3 regions of the Arthrobacter sp. B055-34 genome follow, and region 1 is predicted to be linked to each of the others. Evidence: riboswitches for the same ligand, from Rfam matches in the RefSeq annotation. Region 1 holds a riboswitch; each other region holds the start of a gene.
What was found. A riboswitch is a leader RNA that binds a small molecule or an ion and turns the genes downstream of it on or off. The one in region 1 is predicted to bind S-adenosylmethionine.
Positions count from the first base shown of each region.

Region 2: another riboswitch for S-adenosylmethionine. It lies ahead of sfnG (dimethylsulfone monooxygenase SfnG); the one in region 1 lies ahead of AC5RWO_RS14525 (DUF1737 domain-containing protein).
Region 3: another riboswitch for S-adenosylmethionine. It lies ahead of AC5RWO_RS20530 (acyl-CoA dehydrogenase family protein); the one in region 1 lies ahead of AC5RWO_RS14525 (DUF1737 domain-containing protein).

Region 1 covers NZ_JBNHFQ010000007.1:121,776-126,986, reverse strand. The annotation lists gene AC5RWO_RS14540 (energy-coupling factor transporter transmembrane component T family protein) at 1-302, shown strand, start outside; gene AC5RWO_RS14535 (O-succinylhomoserine sulfhydrylase) at 425-1,669, opposite strand; gene AC5RWO_RS14530 (rhodanese-like domain-containing protein) at 1,673-2,038, opposite strand; gene AC5RWO_RS14525 (DUF1737 domain-containing protein) at 2,035-2,256, opposite strand; SAM riboswitch class IV at 2,267-2,381, opposite strand; gene AC5RWO_RS14520 (aminodeoxychorismate lyase) at 2,514-3,386, opposite strand; gene cls (cardiolipin synthase) at 3,542-4,951, shown strand; gene AC5RWO_RS14510 (FAD-dependent oxidoreductase) at 4,982-5,211, opposite strand, start outside.
Region 2 covers NZ_JBNHFQ010000015.1:44,454-49,664, reverse strand. The annotation lists gene AC5RWO_RS20505 (ABC transporter permease) at 1-301, shown strand, start outside; gene acs (acetate--CoA ligase) at 277-2,313, shown strand; gene AC5RWO_RS20495 (DUF559 domain-containing protein) at 2,523-2,849, opposite strand; SAM riboswitch class I at 3,514-3,608, shown strand; gene sfnG (dimethylsulfone monooxygenase SfnG) at 3,728-4,912, shown strand; gene AC5RWO_RS20485 (O-acetylhomoserine aminocarboxypropyltransferase/cysteine synthase family protein) at 4,912-5,211, shown strand, end outside.
Region 3 covers NZ_JBNHFQ010000015.1:50,935-56,145, forward strand. The annotation lists gene AC5RWO_RS20510 (aliphatic sulfonate ABC transporter substrate-binding protein) at 1-402, opposite strand, end outside; gene AC5RWO_RS20515 (ABC transporter ATP-binding protein) at 543-1,382, opposite strand; gene AC5RWO_RS20520 (cobalamin-independent methionine synthase II family protein) at 1,819-3,030, opposite strand; SAM riboswitch class I at 3,042-3,156, opposite strand; gene AC5RWO_RS20525 (CoA-binding protein) at 3,249-3,665, shown strand; SAM riboswitch class IV at 3,776-3,889, shown strand; gene AC5RWO_RS20530 (acyl-CoA dehydrogenase family protein) at 3,966-5,180, shown strand.

The DNA.
Region 1 (5,211 bases):
AATGGCGGACCCTGGGACTGGCCCGCCGTGCCCGCGGAGTCGGCGCCGAGAACAAACCGCTGGCCAAATTCGCGGCGTTCCTCGGCCAAGCCTTCGGCCTCATCGTCCAGGCCATCCGGCGCGCCACCCGCCTGGCGGTGGCGATGGAGGCCCGCGGTTTCGGCGGGGCGCAACGCACCTGGGCGCGGGAATCGACGTTCAGCAGGGTGGATATCTGGGTCTTCCTGGGCGGTGCCCTGGTCTCGGCGGCGGCCGTTACCGCCGCCGTCTCCGCCGGGACCTGGAACTTCATCTTCGGCTAACCCGGGCTCCTCCGCGATCCACTGGTCAGCTGCGGCCCTTTTCAGCTCTGGGAAGGGCCGCAGCTGTCTCCTCGATTGCGGCTGGGCGCAACAAGGCGCGGGCCTTCGTCGACTCCCTGGATCTACGGGCCAGTCAGTGCCCGGTCCAGGTCCTTGAGCAGGTCCTCGGTGGCTTCCAGCCCCACGGACAGCCGGACAAAACCGTCGCCGAGCCCGATCGCGGCCCGTCCGTCCGGTCCCATCGCGCGGTGCGTGGTGGTGGCCGGATGGGTGATCAGGGACTTGGCGTCACCGAGGTTGTTCGAGATATCCACGGTGGTCAGCGAGTTCAGCAGCCGGAACGCGGCGGCCTTGGCATCCGAACCGTTCGCAGCGCCCGGCTCAAGTTCAAACGTGACCACGGTTCCGCCGCCGCTCATCTGGCGGCGCGCCAGTTCGTACTGCGGATGCGACTCGAGGAACGGGTAGACCACGCGCCGCACCGCCGGCTGTGTCTGCAGCCAGCGGGCGATCTCCAGGGCGGATGCGGTGGCATAGTTTACGCGCAGGGACATCGTCTCCAGCCCCTTGAGCAGCGTCCAGGCGTTGAACGGGCTCAGCGCGGGACCGGTGTGGCGCATCAGCTGCTTGACCGGGCCGTTGATGAAATCCGCGCAGCCCAGCACGGCGCCGCCAAGAACGCGGCCCTGCCCGTCCATGTGTTTGGTACCCGAATAAACAACGACGTCGGCACCAAGTTCCGTTGCCTGCTGCAGCAGCGGGGTGGCGAAGACATTGTCCACCACCACCTGCGCCCCGGCGGCGTGCGCCAGGTCCACCACCGCACGGATGTCCACCAGCTCCTGCAGCGGGTTGGACGGCGACTCGAAGAAGACCGCAGCGGCAGGGGTGGCGAGGGCCTGCTCCCACTGGGCGAGGTCATGCCCGTCGACGAAGACCGTCTCCACGCCCCAGCGCGGCAGGATCTCGTTGAGAATGACAAAGCAGGAACCGAACAGGCTCCGCGCCGCAACCACCCGGTCACCGGCGGCGAGCAGGGCGCCCAAGGCGGTGAAGACGGCGCTCATGCCGCTGGCCGTGGCGAAGCAGGCCTCGGCGCCCTCGAGCAGCCGGAGCCGTTCCTGGAAGGCGGCGACCGTGGGGTTGCCGTAGCGGGAGTAGACGAAGCGCTCCACCTCGCCGTTGAAGGAGGCTTCGGCTGCCTCGGCGGAATCAAAAACGTAGCCGGACGTCAGGAACAAGGCTTCTGAGGTTTCCTGGAAGCCCGTGCGGTCAAGGCCGCCGCGGACCGCCCTCGTCTGCGGGTCCCAGCCGGCGCGCAGTTCCGCCAGGTCCGGCCCCGGGCCGGCAGACTGCGGGGGCGCCACCGGCTAGCCCCTCTTCCAGGGCAGATCGCTCTGCTGCCAGCCGCCGGCGGCCTCGAAGCCGCCCAGCACGTTGTACGCGGTATGCCCGGCGGCGGTGGCGCTGATAGCGGCATCGATGGAGCGCCGCCCCGAACGGCAGATCAGCAACAGCTCCTTGCCGCGCAGCGACTGCAGTTCGTTGAGGAACGCGGCATTGCGGCTGCCGTCAATCCGGTTCCACTCGATGAAGCGCGCGGGAGCACCGTCGTCGTTCGTCACGGGCACACCCACCTGCTGCCATTCGGTCTCGGTGCGGACGTCCACGAGGACGGCACCGCCGCGCAGCTTCTCCACGGCTTCTTCCACGGTGAGGTCTCCGGCGTAGCTCATGCGCTGTGTCCCTTCAGCACCACGGCCTGGGCGGCGATGACGCGTTCGCCGTCGAAGGCAATCGAGGGGTTGCCGTAGAGTTCGTAGCCCTCCGCCAACGCCGCGCTGACCCGGGCGCAGAAGGACCTGTCGTCCGGCCCGGTCAGCAACCGGTAGGGCAGGGGGCTGCCCGCCGCATTGTCAACGGGGGACTGGACGGGTTGTTCCAACGGGGGCATGGGGTACTCCTGATCACGCTTGCAAATGAACCTAATGAACACTGCCGAGTAGTCACCTGAGGCACCCCGCCGTGAAGAGGGTTGCCGGCCAGCACAGTCAGGGCTTGACGCTGGACCTCGTTACTCTGCTCAAGAAAGTAGCACGGCGCCGTCCCCGGCACCCAAGCCGGGGCGCCGCCGTCGTCATCATTGGTAACCGTTACGTAGGTTTACGACGACGGAAGGCCGCAGCCCTCGCCGCCGCAGGAAGCGCTGGGCTACTCCCGGCTGCCCTTGGCCAGCAGCGCCGTCAGTTCCTCCGTCATCTCGTGCGACACCGGGATGGCCTGGCCGTCGATGGACTTGACCGGTGCCAGCAGCCGGATGCTGGAGACCAGCCACACCGCGTCGGCCGCCAGCAGATGGTGCGGTTCCAGCGGCCCATAGCCCAGCTGCCAGCCGGCATCCGCGGCCGCGTTGAACAGGGCGCCCTGGGAGGTGCCGGGCAGGATGCCGTTTTCGAGCAGCGGCGTGGTGAGCTTCCGGACGCCGTCGCGCACGGTCGCCATCAGCACGGTAGAGGTGGGGCCCTCCAGCACCAGGCCGTCGGTGGAGGTGAAGATGACGTCGTCCGCGCCGTTGGCCTTGGCATAGCGCAGGGCGGCCATGTTCACGGCGTAGGAGAGGGTCTTGGCGCCCAGCAACAGCCACGGCGCGCGCTCGGCGATGTTGCTGTCGTAGCCGCGGTCCAGCAGCAGCACGTCGAGGCCCTCCTGCCGCTGGTCCCTGCCGGTGGAGCCGGGAAGCGAGGCCTGCACCCACGCGGTGGGGCGGCCCGCGCCCTCCTCGCCGCGCGTGACCAGCAGTTTGAGCACCAGTTCTTCGACGGGAGCATGTTCGGCGACGGCGGTGGCGATGGCCCGCTCCCAGGCATCGGCCGGCGGGATGTCCAGGTCCATGATGCGGGCCGAGGACGCGAGCCGGTCCAGGTGCGCCTGCACCTTGCGGGGAACACCGTCCACCGCCAGGAGGGATTCGAAAATGCCGTCGCCGCGGGTGGCGCCCAGATCGGTCGCCATCAGCTGCGGCTTTGTGGCGTCGGCGATGCGCCCGTTCTCCAGGGCAGGGTCGAGAAACACCAAAACAGTCATGGGATCAGCATAGATTGCCGCGCGGGCACATTAGGCTGTACAAGGACAGCGCCGTGGACCGGCGGGAAAGGGAGGAGTTCGCTGCCGTGTTGTGGTCGCTTGCGGGTCTGGGCACGTTCCCGGACTGGGTTGTCGTGGTGGCTTCGATACTGGACATGGGAATCCGGATCGCTGCGCTGGGCATTGTGCCGGGCAACCGCCGCCCCACCACCGCCATGGCCTGGCTGCTGGCCATCTTCTTCATTCCGCTGGTCGGCCTGGCCCTGTTCTTCATGTTCGGCAGTTTCCGGCTTTCGGACCGCCGGATCGCCAAACAGACCGAGATTAACCGGAAGGTCTGGGCAGCCACGCAGGACATGGAAGAACCGCGCAGCGAACGCGATGCCCCCGCCTGGGTCCATTCGGCCGCCGAACTGAACCGCTCGCTCGGCTCTTTCCCGATGGTGGACAGCAACCACGTGGAGCTCTATCCGGACTACGAGGGTTCCATCGCCGCGATGGCCGCCGCCGTCCGCAAGGCGGAGGAATTCGTCAACATCCAGTTCTACATCATGGCCAAGGACGAGGTCACCGACGAGCTCTTCGTGGCCCTGCAGGAGGCCGCGGCCCGCGGTGTCCGGGTCCGCCTGCTCTTCGACCACCTCGGCACCATGCGGATCAAGGGCTACCGGAAGTTCCGGCGCTGGCTGCAGGTCAGCGGGATCGAGTGGCAACGCATGCTCCCGCTGCTGCCCGTGCGGGGCCAATGGCGCCGTATCGATCTGCGCAACCACCGCAAAATCCTCGTGGTGGACGGACGGGTGGCCTTCACCGGGTCGCAGAACCTGATCGAGCCCGGCTACCACCGCGCCTCCAGCGAGCGGACTGGACGGCAGTGGGTGGAGCTGATGGCCCGCTATGAAGGTCCCATCGTCACCGCGCTCAACGTGGTGTTCGCTACCGACTGGTCCAGCGAAACGGACGACACCCTCGGCAGCGAGCTGTTCACGCCGGCACCGGTCCGCGAGCCGGGCCCCACGACGTGCCAGGTGGTTCCCAGCGGCCCGGGCTTCGCCACCGAGAACAACCTGCGCTTGTTCAACACGTTGATCTATGCGGCAGTGGAGCGGTTGTCCATCTGCAGCCCGTACTTCGTGCCGGATGATTCGCTGCTCTATGCGATTACGACGGCGGCGCAGCGCGGTGTCGACGTCGAACTTTTCGTCTCGGAACAGGGGGATCAGTTCCTGGTCCACCATGCCCAGCGTTCCTATTACCAGGCCCTGCTGGAAGCCGGTGTGCGCATCTACCTGTATCCGAAGCCGCTGGTGCTGCACGCGAAGCACTTCACCGTGGACGACGAGGTCGGCGTCCTGGGTTCCAGCAATATGGACATGCGCTCCTTCTCGTTGAACCTGGAAGTGTCGGTCATGCATCTCGGCGGCGACATCGTCGGCAAGATGCGCGAAATCCAGCAAAGCTACCGCGAGGTTTCCCGGGAGATCACCCTGGACGAGTGGGGCCAGCGCACCCGGTGGGAACGCTACGTCGACAACGTTGCCCGCCTGACCGCGACCCTCCAATAGCTCCCATCATGCTGTAGCCGGACGAGATGCTCAGATCGCGGCCCCGATTTTACCGACGACGGCGCCGCTGACCAGCCTGCTGACGCCCGGTACCTTGATCAGCCGCATCGAGAGCCGCCGCATCAGCAGGGCGCGGCGGTCTGCTGGAATGAACCACTTGGCGGCGGACACCCCGGCCTTCTGCTGCTCGGCGACGTGCGGGCGCCACCGTGCCTCGAAGGCGGCGAGGGCATCCGGCACCTGGTCATGTTTGGCCAGTT
Region 2 (5,211 bases), on a different contig from region 1:
GGAAGCCGGCCGGGCCTTCGGGCTCAAGGGTCTGAAACTGCTGACCACGGTGCAGCTTCCCGCCGTCGTTCCTTCTGTATTTTCCGGACTTCGGCTCGCGCTGGCGCAGGCGTGGCTGTTCCTGGTGGCAGCGGAACTGATCGCGTCCTCGATGGGACTAGGCTTCCTGCTGACGGACTCACAGAATAATGGCCGCACGGACCGGTTGCTGCTGGCGATCGTCCTGCTGGCCGTCATTGGAAAGATAACCGACGCGCTCCTGGGAGTCGCGGAGAAATGGGCAGTAAAACGATGGGCATAAACGTAGCCGAAACCGCCGCCGGACAGACCCCCGCGCCGGAGACCCCGGCCATCGCCTGGGCCGAGCCGCAGACCGAGACCGAGCGCATCGCGTTCTGGGAGGCGGCCGCCCGGAGCCTGGACTGGGCCGAGCCCTGGCACACTGCGCACTCCGCCACCCCTGTGGACACCGAGGCGCGCCGCGGGCCGGAGCTGCGCTGGTTCGACGGCGGCAAGCTCAACGCCGCCTACAACTGCGCCGACCGCCATGTGGAGTCCGGCTGCGGCGCCAAGGTGGCGCTGCACTTCGAGGGCGAGCCGGGCGACCGCCGCACCGTCACGTACGCGGACCTGCAGCGCGAGGTCTCCAAGGCGGCCAACGCGCTGCTGGCCTTGGGCATCACCAAGGGCGACCGCGTGGTCATCTACCTGCCGGTGATCGTCGAGACCGTGGTGATCACGCTGGCCTGCGCCCGCATCGGTGCCGTGCACTCGCTGGTCTTCGGCGGCTTCTCCTCCGAGGCGCTGAAGTTCCGCGTCGAGGACACCCGCGCCAAGCTGCTGGTCACCACCGACGGCCAGTTCCGCCGCGGCCAGGCCGTTCCCGTCAAGGCCAACGCCGATGAAGCCGTTGCCGGGGACAACGCGATCGAGCATGTTCTGGTGATCAACCGGACCGGCCATGCGGACATCAACTGGGTGGAAGGCCGTGACGTCTGGTGGCACGATGTCGTCGACACCGCCTCCGAGGTCCACGAGCCCGAGGCGTTCGACGCCGAGACGCCGCTGTTCATCATGTACACCTCCGGCACCACCGGCCAGCCGAAAGGCCTGGTCCACACCACCGGCGGCTACCTGACGCAGGCCTCCTTCAGCCACGAGTACCTGTTCAGCAACCCGGATCCGGCCCAGCGCGACGGCGACGTCCACTGGTGCACCGCGGACCTGGCCTGGGTCACCGCGCATACCTACGAGATCTACGGCCCGCTGTCCAACGGTGTCACGCAGGTCATCTTCGAGGGCACGCCGAACACGCCGCACCCGGGCCGCCACTTCGAGATCATCCAGCGCTACGGCGTGACCAGCTACTACACCGCGCCCACGCTGGTCCGCTCCCTGATGGGCTGGTTCCCGGACGGCGTCCCGGCCGAATACGACCTCAGCTCCATCCGCCTGTGCGGCACGGTCGGCGAGGCCGTGAACCCCGAGGCATGGCGCTGGCTGCGCAGCCAGGTTGGCCGCGATTCGCTGACCGGGGATCCGGCGTCGGGCGTTCCCATGGTGGATACGTGGTGGCAGTCCGAAACCGGCGCGACCATCCTCTCGCCGCGCCAGACGGACGCGTCATTCAAGCCCGGCTGCGCCACCCGCGCCTTGCCCGGCGTTGCCACTGACATTGTCGACGACGCCGGTACGCGCGTGGGCGCGAACGTCCAGGGCAACATCGTGGTCACCAAGACCGGGCCCTCGATGGCGCGGACGGTATGGGGCAACCCGGAGCGCTACTTCACCTCCTACTGGGAGAAGTACGCGGACCAGGGCTGGTTCCTGGCTGGCGACGGCGCGCGTTTCGACGACGACGGCGACACCTGGATCCTAGGCCGCACGGATGACGTGATCAACATTTCCGGCCACCGCTTGTCCACCATTGAAATCGAGTCCGCCCTGGTCTCGCACCCGGCGGTGGTGGAGGCCGGCGTATGCCCCACGTTTGACGCGAAGACCGGCCACGCCGCAACCGCGTTTGTGGTGCCGGCAGACAAGTCGCTGATCGCTGCGTCCACGGCCGCCGAGCCGACGGTTGAGCAGGCTGCGGCTGCTGCCGAGTTGCGAGCGCATGTTGCGACGCAGATCGGGCCGATCGCCAAGCCGCGCGAGATCGTGTTCGTTCCGGACGTGCCCAAGACCCGGTCCGGCAAGATCATGCGGCGTCTGCTGACCCAGCTGTTCGAGGGCAGCACGTTGGGCGACACCACGAGCCTGCAGAATGAGCCCTGCATTGCGGACATCAAGGAGATCTGCGAGGCGCGGTAGCCCCGGTCCGAGGGGTGGGGCACCGCAGCCGGCCCCACGCCCCGGCCCCGGCCCCGAGGCTGGGCTACCGGGCTCCGGGCCCCCGCTCGAGCCCATGTTTTGAAGGAAGTATCTGGATCATGCCTAGTCACAGCTTGAGCAGGTTCCAAAACATGGACCGTTACGCTTGAACTTGGGCTCGAGCATCCATCGTTCGCGCATCACTCGGCTCAGGCCACTCGACGAACTGCCGCTTGCACCTCGGCCACGACTTTCTCCGGCGTGAATACCAGGTCCTCGAACAGATAGCGCAAAGACGGATAACCGCTCAGGACCGCGGCGTTGTTTCGCTTCCGGTCTTTGCGAAAGGAAACGCGGTCCCAGTGAAAGTCGAAGCCGTCCAGTTCGACGATGAGGCATCGCTCGACAATCATGTCCACGCGTCCAACGCCTCGAACCTGCACCTGAGTTTCTACGTGAAGTCCTGCCGTGCGGAACAGATCCCGGGCAATGACTTCAAGCGGTGAATCGGCATCGTCCCCAATGCTGCTAACCACTTCCCTCCGGACACCGTTCCGCCTACCTGGCAAGAGTTCCAACAGTTGATCCCGGGATACTGCTTTCCGTCGCACTGCCGACTCTGCAATCACCAGTGCTTCCAGCCGGGGACGGCAACGAATGGCATGAAGGACGCAGTCGAGGACTGAGACGTAATTGCCCGGGCCTCGCTCGCCCAACAGCTGCCCGCGGTGCTTGACGAAGGGGCCGGTGTGCCGGCCGTTGTGTGTCCACACATGCACTTGGCCCGGATCCTTAATGGTCCATAAGCCGAGCTCTTTGGCAGCTGAGACACAAGTGAGCAACCCGCCCGGCATCAGCGCAGTCCGGAGAACCGGGTCAGCATTTGGCGTTCCAACGAGTCCCCTCCTCAGCGCAACGATGTCCCCATGCGCGATGGCTGCCTTGATGCGGTAAGACCCGAAGCCCGCCTTGGCCAAGTCCGCGGCTTTGAGCGTACCCCCGTACCGTGCCACATACTCTGCGATGGGATCCACGTTCTGCATAGTCAAGAGGATGTCCAGATATGCAGTCCCACGGCCAGAGTCTCGTCGCAGTTGTGGAAAACATTGTTGATATCCCGCGCACTCGGCAAACTCCCGGGAGAACGCAATGCGGCTAAATATTCTTGGTCGCCGCCGGTAACACTTGCGAGAATAGTCGGGACCATCCCGAGCGGCCGAGAGATCTGGCTCATTGACGCCGCAGCAACCATCCGGACTCCACCGGAGAGGTGCTACCGCCAGAAGCGATGGAGAGAGCGCAAGCAATCTTTGATCCGGATGGCGCAAGGCTGTCCGGCCTGGCGCCCGACGGATCGTCATTGCCCGGGATTCCCGCACATCGCGCCGCGGCGCAGACTTTGAAGGAATTCGCCATGAGCACCAACACCTCGGTCAGCCAGATCGCTGATCTCGAAACCCCGCTGAAATTCGCCTATTGGGTCCCGAACGTTTCCGGCGGCCTGGTGGTTTCCACCATTGAACAGCGCACCAGCTGGGACTTCGACTACAACAAGAAGCTGGCCCGGATCGCCGAGAACTCGGGCTTCGAGTACGCCCTGACCCAGACCCGCTACGCCGCCAGCTACGGCGCGGACAAGCAGCACGAGGCCACCAGCTTCTCGCTGGCCCTGCTCGGCGCCACCGAAAAGCTCAAGGTCATCTCCGCTGTCCACCCGGGCATGTGGCATCCCGGCGTGCTGGCCAAGTTCATCATCACGGCGGACCACCTCTCCGGCGGCCGCGCTGCCGTCAACGTTGTCTCCGGCTGGCTCAAGGACGAGTTCGTGAACTTCGGCCTGGAGTGGCTCGAGCATGACGAGCGCTACGTCCGCACCGAGGAGTTCATCCGGGTGCTGCGCGGCCTGTGGACCGAGCAGGAGTACTCGCAGGCCGGCAAGTACTACAACATCAACAACTTCACCCTGAACCCGGCGCCGCTGGACGTCCCGGGCCGGGCGCACCCGGAGATCTTCTTCGGCGGCAACTCCACCGCCGCCCAGGCCGCCGCCGGCCGCACCGCCGACTGGTACTTCTCCAACGGCAAGGACCTGGCGGGCTTCGAGGACAACATCTCCGGCGTCACGGCCGCCGCAGCCGCCGTCGGCCGCACCCCGAAGTTCGGGCTGAACGGCTTCGTCATCGCCCGCGACACCGAAACCGAGGCCAAGGACACCCTGCGCGAAATCGTGGAGAAGGCACACCGCCCCGCCGTCGAAGGTTTCCGCGCCGCAGTCCAGGAAGCCGGTGCTTCCACCAAGGACGGCAAGGGCATGTGGGCCGATTCGAGCTACGAGGACCTGGTCCAGTACAACGACGGCTTCAAGACAGGACTTATAGGTACGCCGGAGCAGATTGCCCAACGTATCGTGGAGTTCAAGAAGATCGGCGTGAACCTGATGCTGACCTGCTACCTGCATTTCCAGGAAGAGGTCGAGGCCTTTGGCCGCAACGTCCTGCCGATCGTCCGCGAACTCGAGGCAGACCTGGCCCGCAAGAACGGTACCGAGCTGAACACGGACCTGCTGCCCGAAACCAACTTCGAAGGAGCCACTCTTTAATGGCTGAACGCACATTCGGCTTCCGCACCCGTGCCCTGCATGCGGGTGGAACTCCCGATGCCGAGCACGGTGCCCGCGCCGTACCGATCTACCAGTCCACGTCCTTCGTCTTCAAGGACACCGACGACGCCGCCAACCTCTTCGCGCTGCAGAAGTACGGCAACATCTACTCGCGGATCGGCAACCCCACGGTGGCCGCATTCGAGGAGCGGATCGCCTCGCTCGAAGGCGGCATCGGCGCCGTCGCTACCTCCTCCGGCATGGCCGCCGAATTCATCACCTTCGCCGCGCTGACCGGA
Region 3 (5,211 bases), on a different contig from region 1:
CAGGGCGGACCACTCGGGCTGGGAGTAGAGGTCGATGGTCTTGATGGGCGAGCCGTTCGCACGGGCCAGCAGGGCGGCGGAACCAGCGGTGGAGCCAACATCGACGGCGCCCGAACGCAGTGCCTCGTTGGCCTTGTTGGACCCGGCGGACTGGATCCAGTTGACCTCCACGCCGTCCTCGGCCAGTGTGGCTTCGAGCCAGCCCTTTTCCTTGATGATCAGGCTCAACGGGTTGTAGGTGGCGAAGTCGATGTTCAGGACACCGTCGCCGGCGGCCCCTGCAGCGGCGGTGGCTTCGGAATCCTCGCCGGCCACGCAGCCGGTCAGGGCCAGGGAAGCGGAGGCGGCAACGGCGGCCGCGCCGAAGAGGGAACGGCGGGAAAAGCGGCTGGCAAGCGACATGATTGATCCTTCAAAAGTAGTGCGGAACAGGAGACGATCCGCGGAACACGGGTGTAACGGGCCACAACGGACCCGGCATAGCTCAGGAGAAAACAGGGGAGTACGACGGCGCTACCGGCCGCCGTACCAGCCGGACGGCGTTAGTGGCCGTCGACGCCGAGGCTGGCAAGCAGGGAGCTGCGCATTCGGGCCAGCTCCACGGAACCACGGTCACGCGGGCGGTCGCCGGGGACATCGACGGTACGCACAATGGTGGCGCCGTCGTGCTCTTTGCCGGTTTCCTTGCCCAGCACGATGATCCGGTCGGCCAGTTGCAGGGCCTCGTCGACGTCGTGCGTGACCAGCAGGACGGTGGTCGGTTCGGCGGTGTGGACGTTGAGCAGCAGGTCCTGCATCTTGATCCGGGTCAGCGCATCCAGTGCGCCGAAGGGCTCATCGAGCAGCAGCACGCCGGGGTTGCGGGCGAGGGCGCGGGCCAGCGAGGCGCGCTGGGCCATGCCGCCGGAGACCTCGCGCGGCCGGTGCTTGGCGAACTTGTCCAGCCCCACCAGTTCCAGCAGGCGGGCGACCTTGGACTTGCCCTGCTTCGCGGTTGTGCCTGTGGGCAGGCCGATGGCCACGTTGGCCTGCAGCGTGTGCCAGGGCAGCAGTCGAGGTTCCTGGAAGGCGAACGCGCAGCGCGAATCGATGCCCTGGACCGGCGTGCCGTCGATGTCCACGGAGCCCGCGCTGGGGGCGTCGAGCCCGGCCGCGGCGCGCAGCAGCGTGGACTTGCCGCAGCCGCTGGGGCCGAGGATGGCGAGGACTTCACCGCGCCGGACGTCGAAGTTGATGTCGCGGAGCACGGTGTGGGCGGCGTTCCCGGTGCCGAAGGTGCGGCGCAGCGCGCGGAAGGAAACCGGCAAGGCCGAGGCATGGTGGGCCGGGTCGACGCTGCTGGAAGGGGCCGCCGGCCGCGCGGACGGGATTACTGCAGTCATGAGATCACTCCATCGATCCTGGCAGTAGCACCCTACGGATCAAGCCTTGCGGCGCAGCTTTCGCTTAGCCGTTCCCGTGGCTTGTCACCTCGTTATCGCGGGGAACCAGGGGAGGTTTCCAACGACCAGGGTTGCTGCGGCTTCATCGATCCAGGTCTCTCGGCCGCTCGGGATGGTCAACGCCAACTAAACTGCACGAAAGGCCCATTCGGCAAGGCGGCTGTAACAATCCCGCGTAATAAAGCCGTGCCGGAAAGGGCGATCACCCACCGTCTGCCGGCAGTTTGGCCGCCTAGCCCCTGTCCGGATTGGGCTCTAACCGCCGCGCAGATTGCCCTAACCGCCGTCCACTGTGCAGATAATGCCCTTTCCCGGCGGGCAAAAGGGCATTATCTGCACAGTCAGCGGGAGGCAGCCGAGCAGATTACCGGGGAGGCTACTTCCTGAGGCGCTTGGTGGCGAGGTCCGCGCCCTGGCCCAGCGCCTCCAGCTTGGCGATGGCGATCTGCGGGTGCACGCGCCCGCCCAGGCCGCAGTCGGTGGAGGCGATGACGTTTTCGCGGCCCACCAGGCGGGCGAAGCGCTCAATCCGGTCCGCCACCAGTTCGGGATGCTCGACGACGTTGGTCGCATGGGAGACCACGCCCGGAATGATGGACTTGCCCTCGGGCAGCTTGGTGTCTTCCCAGATGCGCCACTCGTGCTCGTGCCGGACGTTGGCGGCCTCGAAGGAGTACGCGCCGGCGTCGATCTGCAGCACCGAATCGATGATGTCCGCGAACGGGATGTCGGTGGTGTGCGGGCCATGCCAGGAGCCCCAGCAGACGTGCAGCCGGATCTGCTCCTGCGGCAGGTCGCGCAGCGCCCAGTTGGTGGCCTCGACGCGCAGCTGGATGAACTTCAGGTAGTCCTCCAGGCTGGGCTCCGGGTTGATCTGATCCCAGCTCTCCGCCAGGGACGGGTCATCGAGCTGGACCGTCAGGCCAGCGTCGATAATAGCTTTGTATTCCTCACGCATGGCATCGGCGCAGGCGTACAGCAGCTCTTCGTCCGTCTTGTAGTACTCGTTGGCCACGCGCGCGCAGGAACCCGGGGACAGCGCGGCCACGAAACCTTCGGACAGCCCGGCGGCGTCGAGGCCCTTCTTCAGGTTGGTCACGTCCGACTTCACCATGTCATGCCCGGTGTAGGTCAGCGGGCCGGCGATCTTCGGCTGCGTGACGGACTTGCGGTGCGCCAGGATGCCCGACGACGGATCGTTGTAGGCGTCGTTGAACTTCTGCCGGTCGCGGCGGTCCGGGAAGGACGTCAGCACAATGTTGCCGGGCGAGGAGCGGCGCACTTCGGCATCGGCCCAGCGGTCCACATTGGTCGGTTCGAGTCCGCCCAGGCGCGCGAAGGAGTAGTTCCACCAGGCGCCGTAATCAACGGAGCTGGCCATGGCATGCCCGTACTCGCCGTCGTTCGGTATATCGATGCCCAGGTTCCGCTGGCGGGCGACGACGTCGATCACCGACTTCTCGAGCAGGTCCAGGAATTCCGGGGTAATTCCGTTGGCTTCCTTCGACTCGTTGGCGGCCAGCAGCTCGGGCGTCCTGGGTAATGAACCGGCGTGGGTGACGCGGATGTGGTCGGTGTTTGAGGACATGGTGGAGTTCCTTTCCATCGGTCCTGGCAGTAGCACCGTTGCCCGTGTTCAGCCTGATGGCTTGTTCAAGGGGGCGGGTTGCTGCGGCTTCATTGATCCAGGTCTCTCGGCCGCTCGGGATGGGTCCTTCCACTAAATGGCATTTCGAGTTGCCGGCGCAAGTCCGCCAACCGCGCCCCGCCATTCCCGAGTGAATGTGACGCAGGTAGGCTGGCGGCATGGCGCATCAGAATGATCCCGAAGTCATCAAGCGGCTGCTGAGCACCCCGGCGCGCTGGGCCGTGGTAGGCCTCTCCAACAATCCCCGCCGCGTGGCGCTGAGCGTGTCGCGCTACATGATGGACCGGCTGGGCATGGAGATCATTCCGGTCAGCCTCAAGGGCGACGACGTCCACGGGCAAAAGGGGTACAAGAAGCTGGCGGAGATCCCGGGCGAGATCGACGTCGTGAACTGCTTTGTGAACTCGCAGAAGGTCGGTCCCGTGGTGGACCAGGCGATCGAGGTCGGCGCGAAGGCCGTGTGGCTGCAGCTCGGTGTGATCGATGAAGCCGCGGCGGAACGGGCCAAGGCCGCCGGGCTGGACGTTGTCATGGACACCTGCCCGAAGATCGAGGCGCCGTACCTCGGCCTGTAGCGGTGGGCCTGCAGCCGGGCCTGTGTAGCTGCCGGGCGTAGCGGTGCCCGCATTCACATAACTTCATTTTTGTTTGGGGGAGCCTGGCTCCTCGGCATACTGAACTCCAAGATCAAGAGTCCCAACGACAAGCTCTGGCTGGTTGGGCGGCAACCCTCTCCCGTAGTGGGGTGCCCCAGATGAGGATCTGGCCGTGCACAAACCGTGTCCGGCAAGTACGGCCCCCTCCCGGCTGCGTCCCCTTCTTTTGGATTGTTGCGCGCCGCAGGCAGGTGGGAGCCTCTGCCCAAGGAGCACCTCATGACCGACAACGCATTCTCCAAGGCCGCCGCCAAGTACCGGCCGATCTTCGCACGCATCGCCACCGGTGCACTGGACCGTGAACAGGCCCGGGAACTGCCGTTCGAGCAGATCGGTTGGCTGAAGGAAGCCGGCTTCGGCGCCGCGCGCATCCCCACGGAATTCGGCGGGGACGGCCTGAGCTGGGAAGAATTCACCCAGCTGCTCATCGAGCTCGCCGCCGCGGACAGCAACATTCCGCAGGCCCTGCGCGCGCACATCGCTTTGACGGAGGAACACCTTTACCACCATCACCGCGAAGATCGCAGCGTCTGGCTGCAGCGGTTCGCCAACGGCCAGCTGGCCGGCAACGCGTGGACCGAGCCCGGCGCCGGCGGCACGGGCACCGTGCTGGACGAAGCCGGCGGCAAGCTGGTGCTGAACGGGCGCAAGTTCTACACCACCGGCACCATCTTCGCCGACTGGATCGATGTGACGGCCAAGCGCCCGGACGGTTCGGACGTCTCCGTCATCCTCTCCACCAAGACCGCTGGCGTGGAGACCTTCGACGACTGGGACGGCTTCGGCCAGCGGCTTACAGGCAGCGGGACCACGGTGTTCACCGACGCCGAAGTGGACCCGGCCAACGTCTCGGCCTTCGCCGATCGCTTCCCCTACCAGACGGCCCTCTACCAGCACATCCTGCTGGTCAGCCTGGCCGGCATCGCCAAGGCCGTGGTCACCGACGTCGCCGCGAACGTCCGCGAGCGGAAGCGCGTCTTCGGCCACGGCAACGCCCCGCTGGTGCGTAACGACGCCCAGATCCTGCAGGTTGTCGGCGAAATCAGCGCCAAGGCCTACGCCGCGGAAGCCACCACCCTGCGCGTGGCCCAGAGCCTCGACCGGGTCTTCGCTTCAAGATTGCAAAACGACGACGCCGAAAAGGCGGCCAACATCGCCGTCGAACTTGAATCCGGCCAGGCGCAGATTGTGCTGAGCAATCTGGTGCCCGACGCGGCGGGAGCCCTGTTCAATGTGCTGGGTGCATCCTCGACCAGCACGGGCAAGGCGCTGGACCGCCACTGGCGCAATGCCCGCACCGTGGCCACGCACAACCCGTTCATCTACAAGTCGCGGATCGTCGGCGACTGGGAGGTCAACGCTACGGAGCCGCCCTATGTCTGGACCATTGGTGTCGCCGGCGCCGATGCGGAACGCCAAACCGCAGCAGTCTAGCCGTTCCGTGTGGGGCCGGTTACGGCATGTG